One region of the Pseudobacillus sp. 179-B 2D1 NHS genome, then DNA from elsewhere that is predicted to be linked to it. Evidence: riboswitches for the same ligand, from Rfam matches in the RefSeq annotation. Region 1 holds a riboswitch; each other region holds the start of a gene.
The links. A riboswitch is a leader RNA that binds a small molecule or an ion and turns the genes downstream of it on or off. The one in region 1 is predicted to bind cyclic di-GMP.
Positions count from the first base shown of each region.

Region 2: it holds a riboswitch for cyclic di-GMP, as region 1 does, so the genes downstream of both, ACH0BF_RS03575 (amidase) here and ACH0BF_RS13210 (anti-repressor SinI family protein) in region 1, are expected to answer to the same signal.
Region 3: it holds a riboswitch for cyclic di-GMP, as region 1 does, so the genes downstream of both, ACH0BF_RS03540 (class I adenylate-forming enzyme family protein) here and ACH0BF_RS13210 (anti-repressor SinI family protein) in region 1, are expected to answer to the same signal.
Region 4: it holds a riboswitch for cyclic di-GMP, as region 1 does, so the genes downstream of both, ACH0BF_RS23720 (hypothetical protein) here and ACH0BF_RS13210 (anti-repressor SinI family protein) in region 1, are expected to answer to the same signal.

Region 1 covers NZ_JBIQDP010000012.1:29,242-34,256, reverse strand. Annotated here, with positions in the region: gene ACH0BF_RS13220 (sugar phosphate nucleotidyltransferase) at 1-304, shown strand, start outside; gene ACH0BF_RS13215 (hypothetical protein) at 322-1,305, shown strand; cyclic di-GMP riboswitch class I at 1,442-1,527, shown strand; gene ACH0BF_RS13210 (anti-repressor SinI family protein) at 1,547-1,687, shown strand; gene ACH0BF_RS13205 (helix-turn-helix domain-containing protein) at 1,884-2,219, opposite strand; gene ACH0BF_RS13200 (LOG family protein) at 2,864-3,445, shown strand; gene ACH0BF_RS13195 (TetR/AcrR family transcriptional regulator) at 3,780-4,373, shown strand; gene ACH0BF_RS13190 (3-ketoacyl-ACP reductase) at 4,962-5,015, opposite strand, start outside.
Region 2 covers NZ_JBIQDP010000002.1:251,461-256,475, forward strand. Annotated here, with positions in the region: gene ACH0BF_RS03570 (methyl-accepting chemotaxis protein) at 1-770, opposite strand, end outside; gene ACH0BF_RS03575 (amidase) at 953-1,855, opposite strand; cyclic di-GMP riboswitch class I at 1,905-1,991, opposite strand; gene ACH0BF_RS03580 (FMN-binding glutamate synthase family protein) at 2,076-3,743, opposite strand; gene aspA (aspartate ammonia-lyase) at 3,912-5,015, opposite strand, start outside.
Region 3 covers NZ_JBIQDP010000002.1:240,993-246,007, forward strand. Annotated here, with positions in the region: gene ACH0BF_RS03535 (aldehyde dehydrogenase family protein) at 1-645, opposite strand, end outside; gene ACH0BF_RS03540 (class I adenylate-forming enzyme family protein) at 1,016-2,515, opposite strand; cyclic di-GMP riboswitch class I at 2,959-3,046, opposite strand; gene ACH0BF_RS03545 (hypothetical protein) at 3,341-3,676, opposite strand; gene ACH0BF_RS03550 (S-layer homology domain-containing protein) at 3,983-5,015, shown strand, end outside.
Region 4 covers NZ_JBIQDP010000041.1:18,420-23,434, forward strand. Annotated here, with positions in the region: gene ACH0BF_RS23710 (S-layer homology domain-containing protein) at 1-907, opposite strand, end outside; gene ACH0BF_RS23715 (DUF6434 domain-containing protein) at 1,526-2,098, shown strand; gene ACH0BF_RS23720 (hypothetical protein) at 2,218-2,529, opposite strand; cyclic di-GMP riboswitch class I at 2,579-2,662, opposite strand; gene ACH0BF_RS23725 (DUF402 domain-containing protein) at 2,947-3,495, opposite strand; gene ACH0BF_RS23730 (hypothetical protein) at 4,183-4,320, opposite strand; gene ACH0BF_RS23735 (DUF2164 domain-containing protein) at 4,754-4,999, shown strand.

The sequences.
Region 1 (5,015 bases):
ATTAACCAAGCGGGTTTGCATAAAAGCTACCAAGAATTTAAGTTATCAAAAGCATCGTTTTCGCAGTGAAGTCTGGACAATTATTAAAGGAAAAGGAGAATTTGCTTTAAATGGCTTAATTTATTCTGTGAAAGCGGGAGATGTGCTTCATATTCCAGTTGGAGCAGAACATGGGTTGAAGGCAATCACAGATTTGGAATTTATCGAAGTGCAATCAGGTTCTAATTTAGTAGAAGAGGACATATACCGCATTTACATGGACTGGTATGAAGTCGTGCAGCATTGCAATAAAGTAGTAAGTTGAATAAGAAGGCAAAATTGATGCTAGAGAAGAATATGCACATTAGATGGCTGCCTATTATTTTTCTATTTGGAGCAGTTAGTTTCTATTTGCTGATAGGTTTGCGGGGGTGGGGAGAGCCCGACCTTGAACAGACGAATCGTGCATCCCGGGAACAAGTTGTAGAAGTAGAAGATTTTACAACAGATGAAAGAGGAACAGCAGACGATTATTCAAAGGCGATTCAACAGGCCATTGATTTTTGTGTTACATACAAAAAAGAAAAAGTAATGTTTAGAGCAAACAAAAAGTATGTCGTCCAGTCAGGCTTTACTGTCAAAGAAGGCGTGAAACTGGAGTTTGGCCAAAATTCTATATTGGTGGTTAAGGGAAATGAGCGTGTGATAACCGTTGAGAAGGATGCCGTCATTATAAATGGAACCGTGCAAATCGTAGATCCTGATTTTCAGTCGGAAGTTATTTTTTTAAAAGGCACGGACCGCTTCGATGCCACAAATAGGACCCGTATTGAAAACATGGCGATTATCAACAAAAGTGAAAGTTACAAAGGAACGGGTCTTTCTCTTTATGCTAAGGGTCCGTGGCACAACATTAGCTTTGTTCATTTTGAAAATATTTCTATAGTGGGCTTCCAAACAGGCATTCAACTAAAAGCCGAAAATCCTAAAGATGAGACTTACAGTTGGATTAATGCCAATCGTTTTGAAAATGTGTCATTGGATGATTGTGTTTTTGGCATCCGGTTAGTAGGTTCAATCAGCATTCCAAATGAGTGCTCAGGCAATTATTTTACAGGGCTGCAAGTACAACTGACCGAACATACAGAGCAATTCATAAAGGCGGATGGTTCATATAATAAATTTGAGGGCATGGTTTGGGATGTGCAGCGTATCAGGCATTCTGCGCCGCTCGTAGTGCTTACAGCTGAAACAGAAAATAATCAATTAGATCTAAATATAGCAGATGAATGGATCAACGATCGTGGTCAGAAAAATAGTTACTGAGAAAAAAAGTGTCTGTTTATTCCGTCGAAAGAAGTGATAAAATGTTTTACTAAAACTAATGCAAACAACTCAATCCAGGTGCTAAAATTTAAGTAGAATAAAACTTTTCTTTTTCTTGCAAAGGCGAATATCAAATCATAGAAAAAGGCAAACTTATTGAAAAATAAGGACGCAAAGCTTCAGGTCTAAGGGGAAATACGCTATGACGGCTGGGCTGCCGATATTCTAGGAGGATTTTCTTATGAAAGAAGACCAAGTCTCAGTGGACAGGGAATGGATTGTTTTAATAAAAGAAGCAAAAGAGCTAGGAATCTCTCTTCAGGAAGTGAGGGATTTTTTGAAAAGCGGCCGGTTTGAGGGGACAAGTTTTAGGCTTGCCTGAAGATGACTCTAATGGGGGACATTCCGGTGAAGCGGTCAGATCTAAATAAGCAGAAAATAGTTGAATAGAGCCCTAATAAAAACTACAGCATTACGAAAGAAGTTTGACATGCGGGATCAATTGCCTATCGTTATTTCTGAATTTTCTGCTTGTTTGTTAAAGGAAGGCAAGTGAAAAAGCCCCGTTAAAAGAGAACTTATTTATCGGGACTATTAGACTTCTGCCATTTTTGAAACTCAAGAAATTGTTTAAACTGTTCTTTGCTGATCCCGGATTCCATTGCTTCTTTGGCCAGTTCGAGCCATTCAGTATCAATTTCTTTAATAGGATTGTCACCTTCGTCTATTAATTTCTCTACACTCACATTTAATACCGAGGCAACTTTATGCAGAAATTGAATAGAAGGATTTAATTGTATTTGGCGTTCCACTGAAGAGACGTATGATTTTGCTACTCCGGCTCGATTTGCCAATTCAGTCAACGAAAGTCCTTTAGACATTCTAAGCTCACGGATTCTTTCCCCTATAGACATTATGATCACCCTTAAAATATGCTGAAAACCGAATTATACAGATTTATTTTAACATGATACCGCTTAAAAGAACAAAGCCCTTATTAAAAGTAATGGAGCATTTATGATCAGTTACAGCAGGACTGGGCTGAAATTACACAAAAACATGAGAGAAGCGACTCACTCATATTGTTTCCACAACGTACTATCTTCTTATCTGATGCTCATCGGTAAAGGAGCATTTATATGTGAAAAGATGTGTTTGGCAACAGACTGAAACCTTTTGACAGTCAAGGGAAGAACGGCAGTAAATAGCTTGAATGGCTTCTCACACGGGTGAGGGGCTTTTCTTTATGACTAAAAAAGAGTTTGCTGGTAGCTCTCTAGCTCGTACAATCAATTGGACCTGTCTTTGCCACAGGTTAAGACTTTTCCTCGTAAGGATAAAATGTGACATTCTTCCCTTTCATTAGATATATTAGCTAGGGAATAATCAACATTAACAAGTAAAATTTAACTCCTATTACGATTTTGAAGAGTAGGATGGATAGACTTGTCGGCTAACATAAGAGACCGCCTCGTTTTTATTGACTCATCCATTGTTTACCAAAGGTGTATCGTTATGTATAATCAATAACATTGGGTAATGTAAGGAGGAATACTTTTTGAAAAGACTAGCTGTATTTTGTGGATCAAGTAATGGAGCTTCTGATCTTTATATTGAAGGAGCAAAAACTTTAGGAAAAGAGCTTGCTAAGCGCCAAATCGAGCTTGTATACGGAGGCGCAAGTGTAGGAGTAATGGGAGCGGTAGCTGATGCTGTTTTGGAAGCGGGCGGTCATGTCATTGGAGTGATGCCAAGCTTTCTTGATGAAAGAGAAATTTCTCATAAACACTTATCTCAGCTAATTGTTGTTGAATCCATGCATGAGAGAAAGGCTAAGATGGCCGAATTAGCGGACGGATTTATTGCCTTACCGGGCGGACCAGGAACATTAGAGGAATTTTTTGAAATTTTCACATGGGCTCAGTTAGGACTACATCAAAAACCATGCGGCCTTTTGAATATCAATAATTATTACACCCCGCTTGTCACCTTGTTCAATCATATGACAGAAGAACAGTTTTTACAGGAAAAATACCGTTCTATGGCCCTTGTAGACACTGATCCGGCGGGTTTGCTTCATCAGTTTAATACATATCAGCCGCCTTCAGTGAAAACCTATATTACAAAATCTCAAAGCTAACTAAAAATGTTGAAAATCCCATCGTTTGTAGGGGTAGTCACTTAGCCCATAAAGGGCATTAGAAGGCTTTTAAAACTTAATAACTAGCTATAAAAGGGTTTGACCAACAAAGCGCAAGGAATCCCCGCTCAGCCAGCTGCCAGAGATGACTGATAGTTAAAAAGCCCCCTGTTTAATGGGTGATTAGACTGAGAAATGGCGATTAATCGATAACAGGCAAGGATAAAATTGATTCTAGTATAAAGTTGCTAGTTTTTCGGTAACCGACAACAACCTATGGTAGTCTAGATAGCAGAAGCAGGTTATTAAATCTGAAATAAATTAGAGGGAAAACATGAAAAAGGATATGAAGACACGGCAGACTATTCTTAAGGCTGCCCTTGAATGCTTTAGTAAGAATGGTTATGTAAACACGTCTATTAGTGATATTGTCAAGTGTTCTGGTGTAAGCAAGGGTGGCATATACTGGCATTTTAAGAGCAAAGAAGAAATGTTTGTTCAAATGATTGAAGAAGAATACGAACCATGGCTGAATAGTATCCATTCCACTTTATCAACCATATCTGATCCTATTGAAAAACTCAAAAAATATGGGGAAATGTTTTATTCTCAAATTGATATCCCGATTTTTAAATTGATACCAGAGTCATATTGGGGTGAAGTAGGAGAACAGTATCGTGAAAGACTGAATAAATGCTATTCTAAAGATGATGAATTAATCCATTCTATCTTTACAGAAGCGATTAACAAGAAACAAATCAAAGTATCCGATGCAAAAGCATTAACCTGGATTTATATCTCCATGTTAGAAGGCCTTTTTGCAAAGTTATCACTTCGATGGGAAGACAAAGAAGAATTAGTAAAGTATTTTGAACAAGGTATCGATATTTTTTTAGAGGGCCTTACAGTTAACAATGATACAAATTAAAAGCTAAAACCCCAGGCAAAATCGAGAGAACTGGAAAAACATCGTTCAAATGAGAGGGATGAATCCCCAGGCTATTTCAGGTTAAGTATCTTACATAAAGGCTTTTTCATCCTCACGGCTCGATAAGAGTTTGTGAGGTTTTTTGTGGAATTGGACTCTGGTTATTTTTCAATATAACTTCCGATCCATTCCCCATTCATATACCCACTATTTCTGAACATTTAGTCCAATAAGTTTCTTCGTTTTAGTCTTTAGTTTTTTCTATTCTTCCAATTAGAGGGGGAGGAGGTAAAGAATTACCTTACCTATATTTTATTTATAAACTTGTTATTTTGTATAAATAAAGTTGTTTAAAAAGTGCGAGGCATTTTATTCAACAACCGGGTCATTTAATTGAGTAATGAGTTGCAAAAAACATACTTTTTTATAATTGTCTTCTTACTACACAAATGTCATGAATACCAATGCTCGTGATGCCGTTCATGTGATAGGCGGGTTGGCAGTACCCCTATTAGAGCTTATTATTCTAAAAAAGAAGACGCCATCCAAAATACATCGGATAGCGCCTTGATATTTCAAGCAGTTCCATTAAGGGTTCGTCGACCAAAGTCCAGCATGTTTTAATACAACACGTGGATGAAG
Region 2 (5,015 bases), on a different contig from region 1:
ATCATGTTGTTAAAAGAGGACACCAGCTGGCCGATTTCATCTTTAGAGCGATAGTTTCCTTCAACCGTAAAGTCTCCGTCTTCCGCCCTGGACATTAAAGATTGGATTTGTTTGATCGGATTGACGATAATTTTCGTAATCATGAGCCCAATGAAAATCGAAATAACGATTCCCAACAAACTAACTGTAATTAAGATCAGCCTAGCTGTTCCCAATTTCTCGTTGTTTTTCTCTTTAATTCTCTTCGCTAATTGCTCATTGTAATCTTGAAGGTCATTAATTGCCTGATTGATTTGCTGGCGTTTCTGAGAAGCTTCTCGATTATAAAGAGCATATGCCTGATCGTTCTTATTTTGAGCAGCCAAATCAAGCACTTTTTGCCTCAGCTCTCGAAATTCAAGCAATCTTTTCTGAAAAACTGCTAATCCTTCTTTCTCTTCGGAGGATAATTCTGTTTTTTTGTATTGCTCCATCCATGCATTATTTTCCTTTATTGCTCGATTAATGCTATTCATCAACTCTTCGTATTTGGCCGGGTCCTTAGTGACCATAATTTCCAAGGTGAAAGCATCGATTGCACGGTTATTGGCATTTATCCTCCCAAGCCAATCAAGCGGCTGCAAGTGCTCCTTATACATTATCTCTGAACCATGAGCCATCTCTTTCATATTTTTATATCCCACTACACCGACAATGCTTGTAATAACAGCAAAGAGAATAATCAGGGTTAATAATTTCTGTGATATCTTCAAATCATGTAGAATCTTCATTGTCTAGCCCCTTTTTTGTAAAGTTTTTATTAAGTTATATCGGACATTTATCATCTAAATATAGAGCTAGTCTCGTCTATAAAAAAAATTTTTTTGGGAATGTTTAAAACATGACACAAATTCAGTAAAAGACATCTAAAACAACTAAAAAAACGCAACTAGAAAAGTTGCGCTTGATATTTTCATGACTGCCATGCCATCCAGCTTTGCAAGGAATGAATAGAGAAACCTTCAAAACTTGAAAGATTGCCGTAATAAGACTTAACGATCGCTAATTGCTCCCACATATATGTCTCGCCTTCTTCAGAAAAAGAAACAAAGTCAGCTTCCGTGGAAGGAACTGTTTCCACTCCAACAGAAACTTTTTTATTCTTTGCTGCAGCGTTATTCATCTCATTTCGAACGAGCTCCATTATTCCGTTCGGGCTGCCAGCAGTATCCCGATAAGCCATAATGGTAATGGCATCCGTATTTGCAATGACCCACTCTGATAGCTTTCCTTTTCCTAAAGTGTTGCTGTAATTTTTTTCATCAAACCAAAATGGAATATCTACTGCAAGAGGCAGACCTAAGCGCTGGGCGGATTGATGGGCCTCTATCAAAAGTGTTTGATAAGCTAAAACTGTTTTTTTATATTGACTGTTCCATCCCTCATATAAATACGGTTCCACATCTAAATGAATTCCCTTAAACTTTTCTTCCGGCAATGCTTTCACCTGGTAATTGGTTACCCAGGAGAAAAAACTTCGCTGCTGGGCAAGCCCCTTGCTGGAAACCCAGGAAGGAGCACCGTCCAGCGCATGCACTTGAATTCCTTTTGCTGCTGCCTGTTTAATAAATTCTTTATAATGCTCTGTTGAAATGCTCTGATCAATCTGCAAATATACTCGTCCCACTTGACGATCCTGCATAAACGCAAGCAGTTTATCTTTGCTTGTAACAATTTCCTGTGTATCCCATAGCCAAGTTGACCGCGGCTCCGTCACTTCATTTGCTGCCGCTCTGTCACTTGTCATCAGAAATACTGCACTTCCTGCCATGAATGCCATCACTATCAACAAACACACATTCTTTACGCTGTACACACCGTTCTCCCCCTTTTGTTGAAAGCCATTGCTCTTCAATGCTGAGGAGAATGGCAGCCCGGCGGCCATACAGTCTCTGCTGCTTAGGTCCGTAGCTTTGCGTCCCTGCCTTTCGCCAGGTTTGCCTTTTACACCTTTATTATCGGTGGAGAAGAAAGGAATGTTTAAGAAATGTAGCAAAAGCAATTAGTTATCTAAAACTCACTGTGTGACACCCACTTTAGACAAGCTCTGTGCCTAGAGGAGGCGACTTTCGCAACGGCTCTTCCCGATGATTGTCTAGTTTCTGATCCCCCCCTATTTGCTGCTCCACCTCCCGGAGGATGTCGGCAAGTGGCGTAACAACCCCCTTATCGTCTTTGTATGCAACATGTTGAGGTTTAAAATGTACAGGCGACTCTAAGCCGGCAGCTGCTGCAAGACGGAATAATCCTTCCCGAAGGGTGATCAAATAGTTGGCTGTCCGGTATTTTTTCTCATCAATGACAAGTGCTTTTTGTAGATCTGGATCAGTGGTGGCCACTCCAACCGGACAAATATTCGATTGACACTTCAATGTTTGAATGCATCCTACTGTAATCATGAATCCACGCGCAATATTAACGAGATCAGCCCCCATCGCAAGAGCAATTGCAATCCGGTCAGGGGTAAACAGCTTGCCGGAAGCGATAATCTTTACCCGGTCACGCACCCCATATTTCTGAAGAGTAGCTACAAGAATAGGCAAAGCGGATTTAATCGGCAACCCTACACTGTCAATCAGTTCCTGGTACGAAGCTCCTGTGCCCCCTTCTCCTCCGTCCACTGTAATAAAATCAGGTCCTTTTCCGGTTTCCTTCATATATTTAACCAATTCTTCTACACTGTTATTGCTGCCGACGACAATCTTCATTCCCACTGGTTTCCCAGTATGGTGGCGAATTTTCTCAATGAATTCACATATGGAGGGCACATCGCTAAATTCCCGAAAACGGTTTGGACTATCAATTGATTTATAAGGTTCAACTTTACGTATAGCGGCAATTTCGGGTGTTACTTTTTCGGCATCAATATGTCCGCCTCGCGCCTTTGCCCCTTGTGCCAATTTGATCTCAAACGCTTTAATTTGCGGAATTTCACTCTTTTTCTTTAATTCTTCCCAGTCGACTGCTCCTTGTTTATCCCGTATGCCAAATAAACCAGGACCGATCTGCATAATAATATCGACTCCGCCTTTTAAGTGATAAGGGGATAATCCGCCTTCTCCCGTGTTCATCCAAGATCCTTTTCCTAAAGCTAACCCTTCGGATAAAGCGGTAATAGCCTTGTCTCCCAATGATCCATAACTCATGGCTGACATGCCAATCTGTCCTTTTAAAATAAACGGATGCTTAGTAGTTGGGCCAATCACCACAGCCTCCTCATCATCCAGCAAATAAGCGAGTGCCTCTTCATCCTCCCGCTTTTCCTCTCTTTGCATAAAAAGAGGATCTTTTAATAAAATATATTTTTTTGTTAACACTTTTTCTTTTCTGTCTACTTTCAGTTCCTCTGTCAGCTTCGGAAACATATCATTTCGTATGAAAAATCCCTCTTCCTCAAAGTCACGTTTTGATCCAAATCCGACAACATCACGGCTGTATTTTGCACTTTTAACAATATGTTCGTAATCCTCTCTAGAGAAAGGCCGGCCTTCCGTATCACTATTGAACCAATATTGTCTCATTTCCGGTCCAATCTTCTCAAAAAAATAACGAATTCTTCCAAGAAGTGGGTAATTCCTTAAAATGGAGTGGCTTTTCTGATTCCGATCAAATAACATCATATACACTAGAAAAGAAATAAATATAATGAAAATAACGGCCAGCAGCACGGATCCTAAAATAATTAAAAAATCTGCAAGGTTCATTATTATTCCTCCAATTTATGACGGTTCAGGTTTCCTTAATTTGCACGTACGTCGAGGAATATATGCAGGGAAGAGAATTTCATCAGACGCTTGTTATTTCAGTAAAGAAAAGAGCCTCCGAAAATGGACCATTCCCATGTTTTTTCGGAAGCTCTTTTATATTAATTGTTATTTATTAGCGACAGCGTTATCACGTAAAAAAGCAGCCCCAGCAATGCCTGGCTCAGTCATCTCAAAAGGATTTAAAATAAGCTCAATCTCTTCTTCTGTTAAAATTCCCTGCTGCAAGCACAATTCACGAACCGATTTTCCGCTCGCGATCGCTTCTTTGGCAATTTGTGCAGCTGTTTCATATCCAATATGAGGATTGACCGCTGTAATGATTCCCACACTTTTTTCTACGTATTCTTCCAAGCGAGCCACATTGGCCTCAATGCCAGAAAGACAACGGTCTGTAAAGGTACGGAATCCATTCTCCATGATATTGATAGATTGAAGTAAATTAAAAACTAACACAGGTTCCATAACGTTCAACTCAAACTGTCCTGCTTCAGAAGCTAAACAAATCGTGTGATCATTACCTATCACTTGAAAAGCGATTTGATTGATCACTTCTGCCATGACCGGATTGACCTTTCCAGGCATAATCGATGAGCCAGGCTGACGTGCCGGCAGGCTAATCTCAGCAAGCCCTGCGCGCGGACCCGAAGCCATCAACCGAAGATCATTGGCAATCTTAGACATATTAATCATACAAATTTTTAATGCGGCAGACACTTCCGTATACGCATCCGTATTTTGAGTGGCATCAACAAGGTGTCTCGCACTCATTAAAGGAAATCCGCTCAATTCCGCAAGATAGTTAGTCGCGTTTTTTATGTAGTCAGGATCGGCATTCAACCCTGTTCCTACAGCTGTGGCCCCGATATTGACTTCATACAAGTGCGTGCGTGATCGCTGAATTCTTTCCATATCACGTTCTACGACACTGCTATAAGCTTTAAATTCCTGGCCCAGGCGAATAGGAACAGCATCTTGGAGATGGGTACGGCCCATCTTTATCACATGGTCAAACTCCGCCGCTTTTTCCTCAAATACTTTATGCATCTTGCTCATTGTCACAAGCAAACTTTCTAGTGATGCCAATACAGCAATGTGAATAGCAGTAGGAAAAGCATCATTTGTTGACTGCGACATATTTACATGGTTATTAGGACTTAAATAGCTATAGTGGCCTTTTTCGTACCCTAACAATTCCAGGGCACGATTGGC
Region 3 (5,015 bases), on a different contig from region 1:
GTTTTCTACAAGCTCATTGCCGACTACCGACCCTCTTCCGAATACACAGTTTACAACACCCGCTGGCATCCCAGCTTCGTCAAAGGCTTTCATGACGTGATAAACAGACTTCGGAGTAAGATCTGCTGGCTTAATCACTATTGTGTTTCCATAAATAAGAGCTGGTGCGAGTTTCCAAACTGGAATAGCGATTGGAAAGTTCCAAGGAGTAATTAATGCAATTGGGCCAAGTGGGACACGGTTCGTATATAAAAGTGTGTCTGCATTGGCAGATGGAATCACGTCACCGATTGGCTGAAGACCTTCTGCTGCGTAATACTCTAGAATACTAATGGCACGCTGTGTCTCTCCAATTGATTCTGCAAGTGTTTTACCTTCTTCAAGCGCCAAGTCCCGCCCTACTTCTTCTATATTTTCACTTAAGATCGCTGCTGCCTTACGCAGATAGGATGCCCGTGTTTGGGAAGAGCATTTTTTCCATGACAAAAACGCTTCCTTCGCTGCTGCTACTGCTTCTTGAACATCCTCTTTTGAGCTAGAAGGAAATTCCCCTAGAATTTCTCCATTATGAGGACTTGTATTTTCTTTGTATTCCCCTGTAATTGGTTCTTTCCACTGTCCATTAATGTAATTTAAATAACGCATTGTTTCTCCTCCTCTTTCAACAATAATCACTTATACTGCTTTATCAAAAAAGCAATCGGGCATCTGTTCCTATCAGTTTGTCTATCTATCGTTCACTCGCAAATGAGTGGCAATGTTTCCCCAGACTATGCCGAAAAGTGAGAGGGAATGCGGATTCTACATTTGGTAAAAGTGTCGTGAATAGTGGAACTTTTTTTAGTTTAGCATATTTTCAGTTATTAGAAATAGCGAAATGGTTGTCTTGCAATCAAATGTTAGATGATTTTTCAGAGACCTGTACTTCATTCTGATTTCCTTCCTCTTCAGCTATGTATGAGCTTTTTAAAAGGAATGCTTTTATTAAGATAAACCGTCTCACCATGTAAAAGAATTAACTCTTTTCTTCAATATTCGCAATTAATTTTTGCGCCTCTTGCTTTAAGGTCACTTTATCCACTTTTCCTTGAACTAAAGGAATATCTTCCAAAATAAAAATCTTATCCGGAACCTTGAAACTGGCCAAACGGTCTCTACAATAATTGTAAATCTCGCTTAATGGAATTTCTTTCTTTTTGATAATAAAAGCAATGACTTGTTCGCCAAAGATGGCATGAGGCATTCCTAAAACCGCTGCTTTTTCTACTGCTTCATGCTTCGTTAGCATTTGTTCAATTTCGCCCCGGATAACCTGTTGTCCGCCTTTCTTGATCATATCTTTTTTTCGACCAACGACTTTAATTTTTTGCTCACTCGTGATTTTCGCCAAATCTCCTGTACTAAACCAGCCTTCTTTATACAGTTCTTCTGTTAGCTCCGGGCATTTATAATAGCCAAGAAATTTACAAGGTGTTTTAAAATGTAATTCACCTACGCCTTCTTTGGATAGATTCTCCAAATTATACGCCACTCCAGGTGTTAACGACCATTCTACTCCCTCCCGAATATCAGACTCTGTGTACATAAGGGCTCCTAATTCCGAGAGACCATACATACTAGTGATTTTACAATGATGTAAGGGGTCAAGTCCTTCAAAAAATTCGGCCGTAATCATTTCCCCAGCCAAGCTTACTTCCGTTAGCGATTTAAGCACAGATATATCACTAACTTTGTCAAACATACATAAAGCTTTGAATAACGAAGGACTGGTCACTAGTTTATTCGCAGGATTCCACTTCATTAGTTTTAAAATTGCCGGAAAACTAAATGATTCAGTAGCAACAATCGTGATTTGAGAATGAAGCCCCGCCAGCAGCCAGCAAAGCCCATACAACACCGATGTTGGAACCACCAGGAAAACCTTGTCTTCTTTTGAGAGGCTAGCCCCCTTAGTTAGTGCCCTTTCGGCAAACTCAAAAAAGGCTCTATCAACTATTATTCCCTTTGGTGTTCCCGTGCTGCCGGATGTGCACCCGATGATGTAAGGCGAGTGGTCCGCTTCCCTTCGTTTTGGTTTCCCAGCAATGATCTCCGTTTTCCATTCATGACCATCGGCTGATTCAATGATCGCAACCTCCTCACCCACAGAGCCTGCCCATGCCCGCACAGTTTTTTCTAAATAGAAACCGTTGTGTTCCTTGACTGTAAAGACGATATGCGGATCAATAAAGGATAGGATTTGAGTTAAATCTTCTTTTCTTAAGAGTGGGCTTATCGGGACAACTGTTCCGCCTAACTTGTTCACCGTGAGTAAGATACTTAAAAAAGTAGCCACCCCTGGTACAATGATCGCTACTTTTTTCCCTTTGATATCACCCATATCTTTCAAAATTGAATGATATTCTTTGACACTTTTCTTTAGGTCTCCTAACGTGTACGTCCCTGTTTGTGTAATTAGAGCTCTTTTAGATAAATCTGCTTCTTCACAAAAAATCCAATTATATAAATCCGTCATACGGACCTTCCTTTCGTAAGAAAACGTGCCATCTTTTCTAACATGTATAGCATGTATCAAAAAGAATGAACGCTGCTTTCAATTTCCTTTAAATTTAGACCATCAAGCACATTAGACAACTCTTGTTTTACGTTGAATTTTTATTAGTAACATAAGTTTTAAGCAAGCTTTCTATAATTAACTTTAACAGAGCAGCTTAACAAAGAGGGCGCCTTTTAAAAAAACATATTTTTTGATGCTTCGATAAATAGTTGCATGAACGCTTCTATTCTTAGAGAGTTTTTGTTAACTTATCTATTAAAAATTAAATTCCCTCTTAATATTCCGCATCTTCCCCCTACAATTTAGTGAAAGTCATACAAAAAGGCCTGCCAAAGATTGGCAGGCCTTTTTGTATCAGGGTACTCTCATAAAGAGCATCCCTGATTTTTGCCCAATCCTCTTTCTGTAACCAGGAGGCCATAGCTAAAAAATAACCGCAGGCCCTTAGCTTTGCGTCCTTATCTCTGGACAAGCTTTCCATCCTCGTTTGTAAATACAGCTTATTCCTGACAAATCTTAAGTCACAGAGCCTTCTCATGGTTATGATAATCGTTCTAAAAGTAAATGTAAACATCAATGTATAAATTAACCATTTCTTGTTCATATTTGACGAAAAGACCAATTATAGTTATTGCTTACTTCATATTTCTTCGTAGCAAGCTCTTTTATCATCGACGCTCACTTAGCTTATAAGCCCCCAAAATACATAGGCTCTTTCATTAACATTCATTAACGAGTGATGAATGGTAGAAAGAATGAAAAACTCCGGTACGTCTTCTCAGCCTATGAGTGAGCAGTTTCCTGCACACTCTCTTTTCCCTTTACTTTGTCAATCTTATCGATGAACATTTGAAACACTTTTTTCTTTTCTTCCAAATCCTTGATTTCTTCCTTTAGCTGATTAAACCTCTTTTCAAAAGGGGTATGATAAAGCTCACGGATATTGCGAATAATGTCTTCGTTAATTGTTGACTGAATCACTTGTTTAGTGATGCTGAATTTATAAGAATACACCTGTAGTTCCCGCTTGATTTCCTCGTATTCCTTATCTATATCTTTTAACAATTCGCCAATCTCGCGTTTCCATTCTTCTAAAGACTTCTTTACATGTTCCTCCATGTGTGGACTCCTTTATCCGTCATAGTATGTATCTTATTTATTGCTACCTTTCATTGTAGCAATTGAACTTTTCATCTTCTTTTCTATGAAATTACATGGAAATAAAAAATGAGTAACATCTTTTATTTTTTACCGTAACAGAAAAAAAGATTGCTGTATTTTCTTAAATCTTTTTCCTTCTATAGTAGAATGGACCCCTTATCTTGTTCTTTATTTTCTGTTACGATTAATCGGTAGATGAAAAACTATCATATTATGGAAGATTACAAAAATCATAGGAAGTTTTTTGAAAGAAAGGAGTCTATTATGAGAAAACTAACTGCGTTTTTCCTCACTCTTTTGTTGGTTCTCCCGATTATACCCTCTCCCTCTGCCGCAGATGACATCAGCGGTGCATTAGAAAAAGAAATGAGAGCGATGGTTGAGAAAGGAATTGTCTCTGGCTACGGAGAAGGACGCTATGCCCCAAAGGAAAAAGTAACAAGAGGACAATTCGCTGCTTTCTTAGCGCGAGCTCTTCATTTAAGTGGCGGAACGACAACATTTTCTGATGTTCCCCCTACATTAACACTGGCACCAAGCATCAATGCAGCAGCCCAAGCAGGGATCATTTCTGGTTATTCAAACGGGAAATTCGGTCCTGATGACTTTATCAACCGGGAACAAATGTCCGTCATGATCGACAATTCGCTTGATTTTCTTAAAGTATCGAAAATAAGAGGATCGCTTGATTTTACTGACGCCAATGAAATCACCTCCTCTATGTTCCGGTTAGCTATTGCTCACATGGTAGGACTTAATATTACCGCTGGCATTCCAAATGTTGATAAAAACAATAACAATCTCGGAACCCTTAGGTTTGAACCGAAAAGCCACACAACACGCGAACAAGCGGCGGCTTTTATTTATCGAATGCTTAAGGTTGCTGAAAAAGAAGAAGAGCCCGAGCCGGATGGGCCATTTAGAGTGGGAACAGTGGACGCAAACGGCAACCTGAATACCGGCGCTAAAAGCTTTGATACATACGAAAAAGCCGCAGCGGCTATGGCAAATGATCCGGCACAAGTTATTATGTCCGGCAACCAAATCGTTAAAATGAATGCCGGCATCGTCGTTGCTAAACCGACCGTTGAACATGCGGCCACATTAATCTATGATTCTTCATTAAAAAACTTTTATTTCAATGTGGACGCCGGAGCTTATGGTACTCCTCCAACTGAATTGGAATACGTCACATCGGATGCAGAAAAAATAGAAATCAAAATTGCTGGAAAAACAGGTTTTGTCAAGCACAGCGATGCCTACCTTTTGCCTCAACCAATGATTAAGCGTCGAGCTT
Region 4 (5,015 bases), on a different contig from region 1:
CAGTTACAGGATTGATCTCATGAGTGCCAATTTGCTCAATAGTAAAAGTGCCTCCCATATCCTCTATGTCACCCGGTAATTCTACCGTGTCAAGCGATTCCGATAAATAATAGCCTGTCGCTGTATCCTGATAAAGAGCTTTAAGCCCGGCTGTATTTTGCTCTTTCATTAATCGCATTTCTTCTTGAACGTTGCGATTCACAACTGTCTTGATTGCTGTTTGATCGGCCTCGCTCCCCGCTTCTTGATGAAGCGCCCGGTCAATCATAGCAATCGCTTGGCCTCGGGTAGCTAAATCATGGGGCTTAAATGTATCACCGTATCCTTGAATAATCCCGTTTGCAGCAGATTTTACAATCGCCTCATAAGCAAAGTTTGTAGGCGGGACATCTTTAAATGTCTTCGTTGGTGCTTTAAAAGCCACTGTATTGCTGAATGCCCGGTAAATCATTGCTGCCATTTGGTCACGCGTAATATGCGCATCCGGGTTAAACTTTCCATTAGATCCACCAGCAACGATCCCATGGCTACTTGCGATACGCACCGGCTCATAATACCATTTAGAAGCTTTCACATCAGGGAATTCTTTTACATTCGTTCCAGTCTTCAAAGATAAAGCACTTACTAAAATCTTTGTGAACTGTGCGCGGTTAATTTTTTCCTCTGGACGAATACTTATGTACGAGTAATCGTATATTTCGCCATCTTCTTCAATTGTTTCGGACTCGACGTATCCATCAACAATATCAGAGTAAACAAACCGTTCAATTGAATCATAAAACCGATGGTTTGGACCGACGTCCGAAATATCATAGCGCTCTACAGGCTTTATAGCCGCTGAAGCACTTGAAGAAAACAATAATCCAAATGACAATCCTAAAATTGGTAAAATCTTAAATGACTTCAAATTTTTATCCTCGCTTCTAATAGTTTCTGTGATTGAGACTTATATTATAGCTTTCTAACAAAAATTACAATATAATTTTTTACTTTTATTGAAAAATATTTATTTCCACAAAAAGGATATAATTCAATAAAAAAACCACCTTATGGGTAGTAGGAAATACCTAGTTGTTCTTCAGCTCATATAATCAATAGCTAGGCTGTCTTTTTTGTTAGTTATCTAGCTAATCAAAGTGATCCGCCGCTTACAAAAAATGGTGAAATTATCCTTTCATATCTCAAATTCCCTCTGTGCGCCTTTATAGAAGAACCGTATGAAAACATGATTTACCTTTGTTCAAATGAATATGGCACTCACTTCATGTGGCTTTCTTATAGTAATGATCAACCTGAAAGTCTATCCTAGCAGTCGGTGTTTTTTATTTTTGCACACTTTCTGCCCAATAAATGATCTCTTCATCAGAATGACTTTTCTTTTACATCATCGTGCGGTGGTTTAAAAAACATGTTGATACCTAGCGGTTTTGCTAATGTTTGTTAGTCATTCACATTTTTATCCATAATTGGATTGATAAAAAAGAACGTTTGTTCTAAACTGGAATAAGTATACGGAGGTGTAATGATGAGGCCTGGTCTTACAAGATATATAACTAGTCAAGATTTTAAAAATTTTTATTGGCTGAAGGAAGAATTGCGATTATGCTGCAGAGAGAATGGGATAAGCGCATCCGGTTCGAAAATAGAACTTTCAGCTAGAATTGAAATGTTTCTTGAGACGGGGAAAGTAGAGAAGCCGCTCAGAAAACTAACGGTTCGCTCAAACCCCAACAAACAAAGATCGTTAAGTTTGGATACGGTCATTACCGAAAACCATCGCTGCAGCCAAGACGTTAGAGCTTTTTTCAAGTCAGCGATTAGTCCGAAGTTCCGTTTTTCTACATATATTCAACATTACTTTAAAAATAATATAGGAAAAACATATCGTGATGTGGTAAAGGCTTGGCACGAGGAAGAAGAGTGCAAGAAAGACTCACCATATAAGAAACAAATTGCCCCCCAATTTGAATATAACCAATTTATCCGCGACTTCTTCGCTGATCCAAAAAATAAAACAAAAAGTCATAAAGACGCGGTTAACGCTTGGAATGATATTAAAAAGCTTCCCGGGAGTAATAAGTATATTTCTAACCGTTAAACGTTGGGACGCTTACGGCTAATAAGCGCATCATAGTCTGCTTGTCTTTTCTTGAGACACGTCGGTTCCACAGTATCTTTATCGCATAAAAAAAACCAGCAAGAATGCTGGCGGTTGAACTAGACAGGTTTATTCTTTAACAAATCTTGCAGCTTTTTCTCTGCTTTTTCAAAATCCATGGATAACGCAGTTAAAAACTCAAGGATATCATTTCGCTTTGACATTTCTCTTAAAGAAAAAAATACAGCTGGTTTGTTAACTTTAAGAACCGTCATTATCTCTGTTGTCGGCAAAGGCAACGGAGATTTTATCCGTAGAAAAGATCGTAAAAAAACAATAAAATCAAATGCTGAATCAGGAGTATCCGAATAACTTTCCATCAGGCTGTAAAATCTTTTAATGCTCGTTCTTAACTCTTCATTTTGCATCATTAGTCCCTACCTTTAATTGGATTCACCAAATAGGACCATCATTTTCCCCTTTGGCAGCCCGGCTATCATAATTAAAAATCTTAGACCCGCGGCTTTGCGTCCTTACCTTTCGATAAGTTTGCCTTTATCATTAGGAATCACTTTATCAAACTACCAATAAAGCGATCACAATATCATAAGAAGAATATAGGAAATTATACCCTGAGTCAATATACCTTATGGCGCAATTAATTACCATTTTATTGCTCTGATATAAATTTACCTTCTCTCGATATAATTTATTTTTCAAAAGGAAATTTATGTATACTTTATTGCTTATAAACGACTCCTCTTTCTTTCTCTTGCTGATGAAAAAAAGCATCTGATTAGTTAATCAAATGCTTTTTCTTATTGCTCTGTTTAACTGATAACGGTTGCTTAATCCTTTAACCAATAAAAAAGTTCCTCATGTTTGTATACCTGTTCTGTTTCTAAAATAATTTCAGGCAATAAGACGTCCAGAGTATTCATTAATGAGTGTAGAGCCTGCTGAACCGTACCTTTCTCGAATTGATCCAGCGGCTCAGACAACTCATCCTCATCTAGAACGAAACAGCTTCCATTTGGAAGAGCCAGGACATCAATGATCAAGTCTTCAAAAGAGAGGATTTGACCGGTTATCTGTGTGTTCTTGACAATGTTAAAGTAAGAACCTAAGTAATTTCCCTCGCCATCCCTCCAAACATACGCATTGTACGGTCGATCTTTCCAATAGTAAGCAATCGTATAGCTGCCCTTAGGAATCGTTAATGATGTTTTCTCTGCCGTCATTGTAAACGACTCCTTTATTTTATGAAAAAGGACGATTTTTTGATCTTGCGCCTTCAATAGTTTGCAAACATGTTCAACAATGGTGGAATCATATCGTATCTTTCTTTCTATTATTTTATTAGCATATTGATTAATGGATGTATTTAGATGAATCATCGTTTAGTTTCTCCTTCTATCTCATGCTCTTGATCAGACCTATGTTCTGGTCCATTGTATCATCAAAAAGCAGCAATTTTTATCCATTTCGCTTCAGATTTACAAAGACCGAAGAACAACGAGGAAGAGAATGAGCAGTAAGAAATTAAGAAGAATGAAAAGCCTAAAGCCTTCCTTATTTCCTTTAGAAGGCTTTAGGCTTTATTGTGAAACCATGTTAACTGACGCTTTCCAATCAAACGGACCCGCGATTTTAAATTGAACGACTCCTTCCGTGTAGAGAGTTGTACTTTCTAAAGGGACGAATAAAAAAGAAATGATCTTCTGCTCATACTTTCTTGTAAGTATCTAATCGCAGAAATACATTGGAAGTGTTCGAAAGAGAGGATAGAAAACTGAATGAATGGCATGATTACTTTTAAATTAAAGCGTAAAGCAGCGAATGCGTCAGCGAACGAGGAAATGTTTCAAATTTGCACAGAAAATAATTGATGATTAAAACAGACCCATCCATCGGAAAACCCAAAGAAGAAAGACTCACACAGACTGATTCACACCGAAGACTTTTACAGAAAGCTTTTCTCTCTTTTCAACTTTTCCAATGTGACATGATCGATCAAGCAATTTTTCATGAAGCACTCAGCTATGATAGACAAAAGAGACGTCAAACGAATGAAAGCTTCGTCGTCATTCTTTTATTTTGCCTTTGAATGCCTGTGGAACATCGTTATAAAATTTATGAAACAGGTAGACAAGATAAGCGTTTAAATCAAATTGGTCTTTATGAACAAAATTAGACAGTGTTAAATTATTTTTTCTCATCATTGTTCTCCCTCCTCTTTATAGCATTCTTCACCCATAATAAATTCATTGTCATATGCCCACCAAGCTGCATACAAAACTTCTTCTAATTTCACTATAATGGAAAGCGCTTACAAAGTGAAGGGGGTATTACAAAAAAAATTTCGACGAATTTCTTCAAATAGAAAAAAGAGAAGATACAAATGGCTGCATGTCTTTCGTGTGTGGTTTCTATCCGCTGACAGTAGTGAATACATAGATAGCAGCAGAGAGAAATCAATTGTTGTGAAGCTTATAAGCACCCTCCGTAAAACATGTATCATTGACTATTCTTTAGAAAATGATTTGCTCGCCAGACAACCCATTCTGTACATAATTGGCCATAAAAATATAGACTGTAATTTCTTAGGCTTCACCTGTATAGTTACAGTAACATGCCTTCAAAGGAGTGATTGATTTGTTTATGAAAATTACAAAAGAACAAAAGGAATTAATGATTGCTGACATTCAAGATTTCTTTCTACAGGAAAGAGATGAGGAGATATCTGAGTTCGCCGCAGAAAGGGTGTTGGATTTCGTTAAGGAATTGTTGGCTCCGCATTTCTATAATGCCGCCATCTCCGATGCAAAGCATATCATTGAGCAACAATTTTCTTCATTGGAAGATGAAATCTTAACGTTAGAGCGGCCCATAAAACGCTGAAAGCTAGTCACTCTGA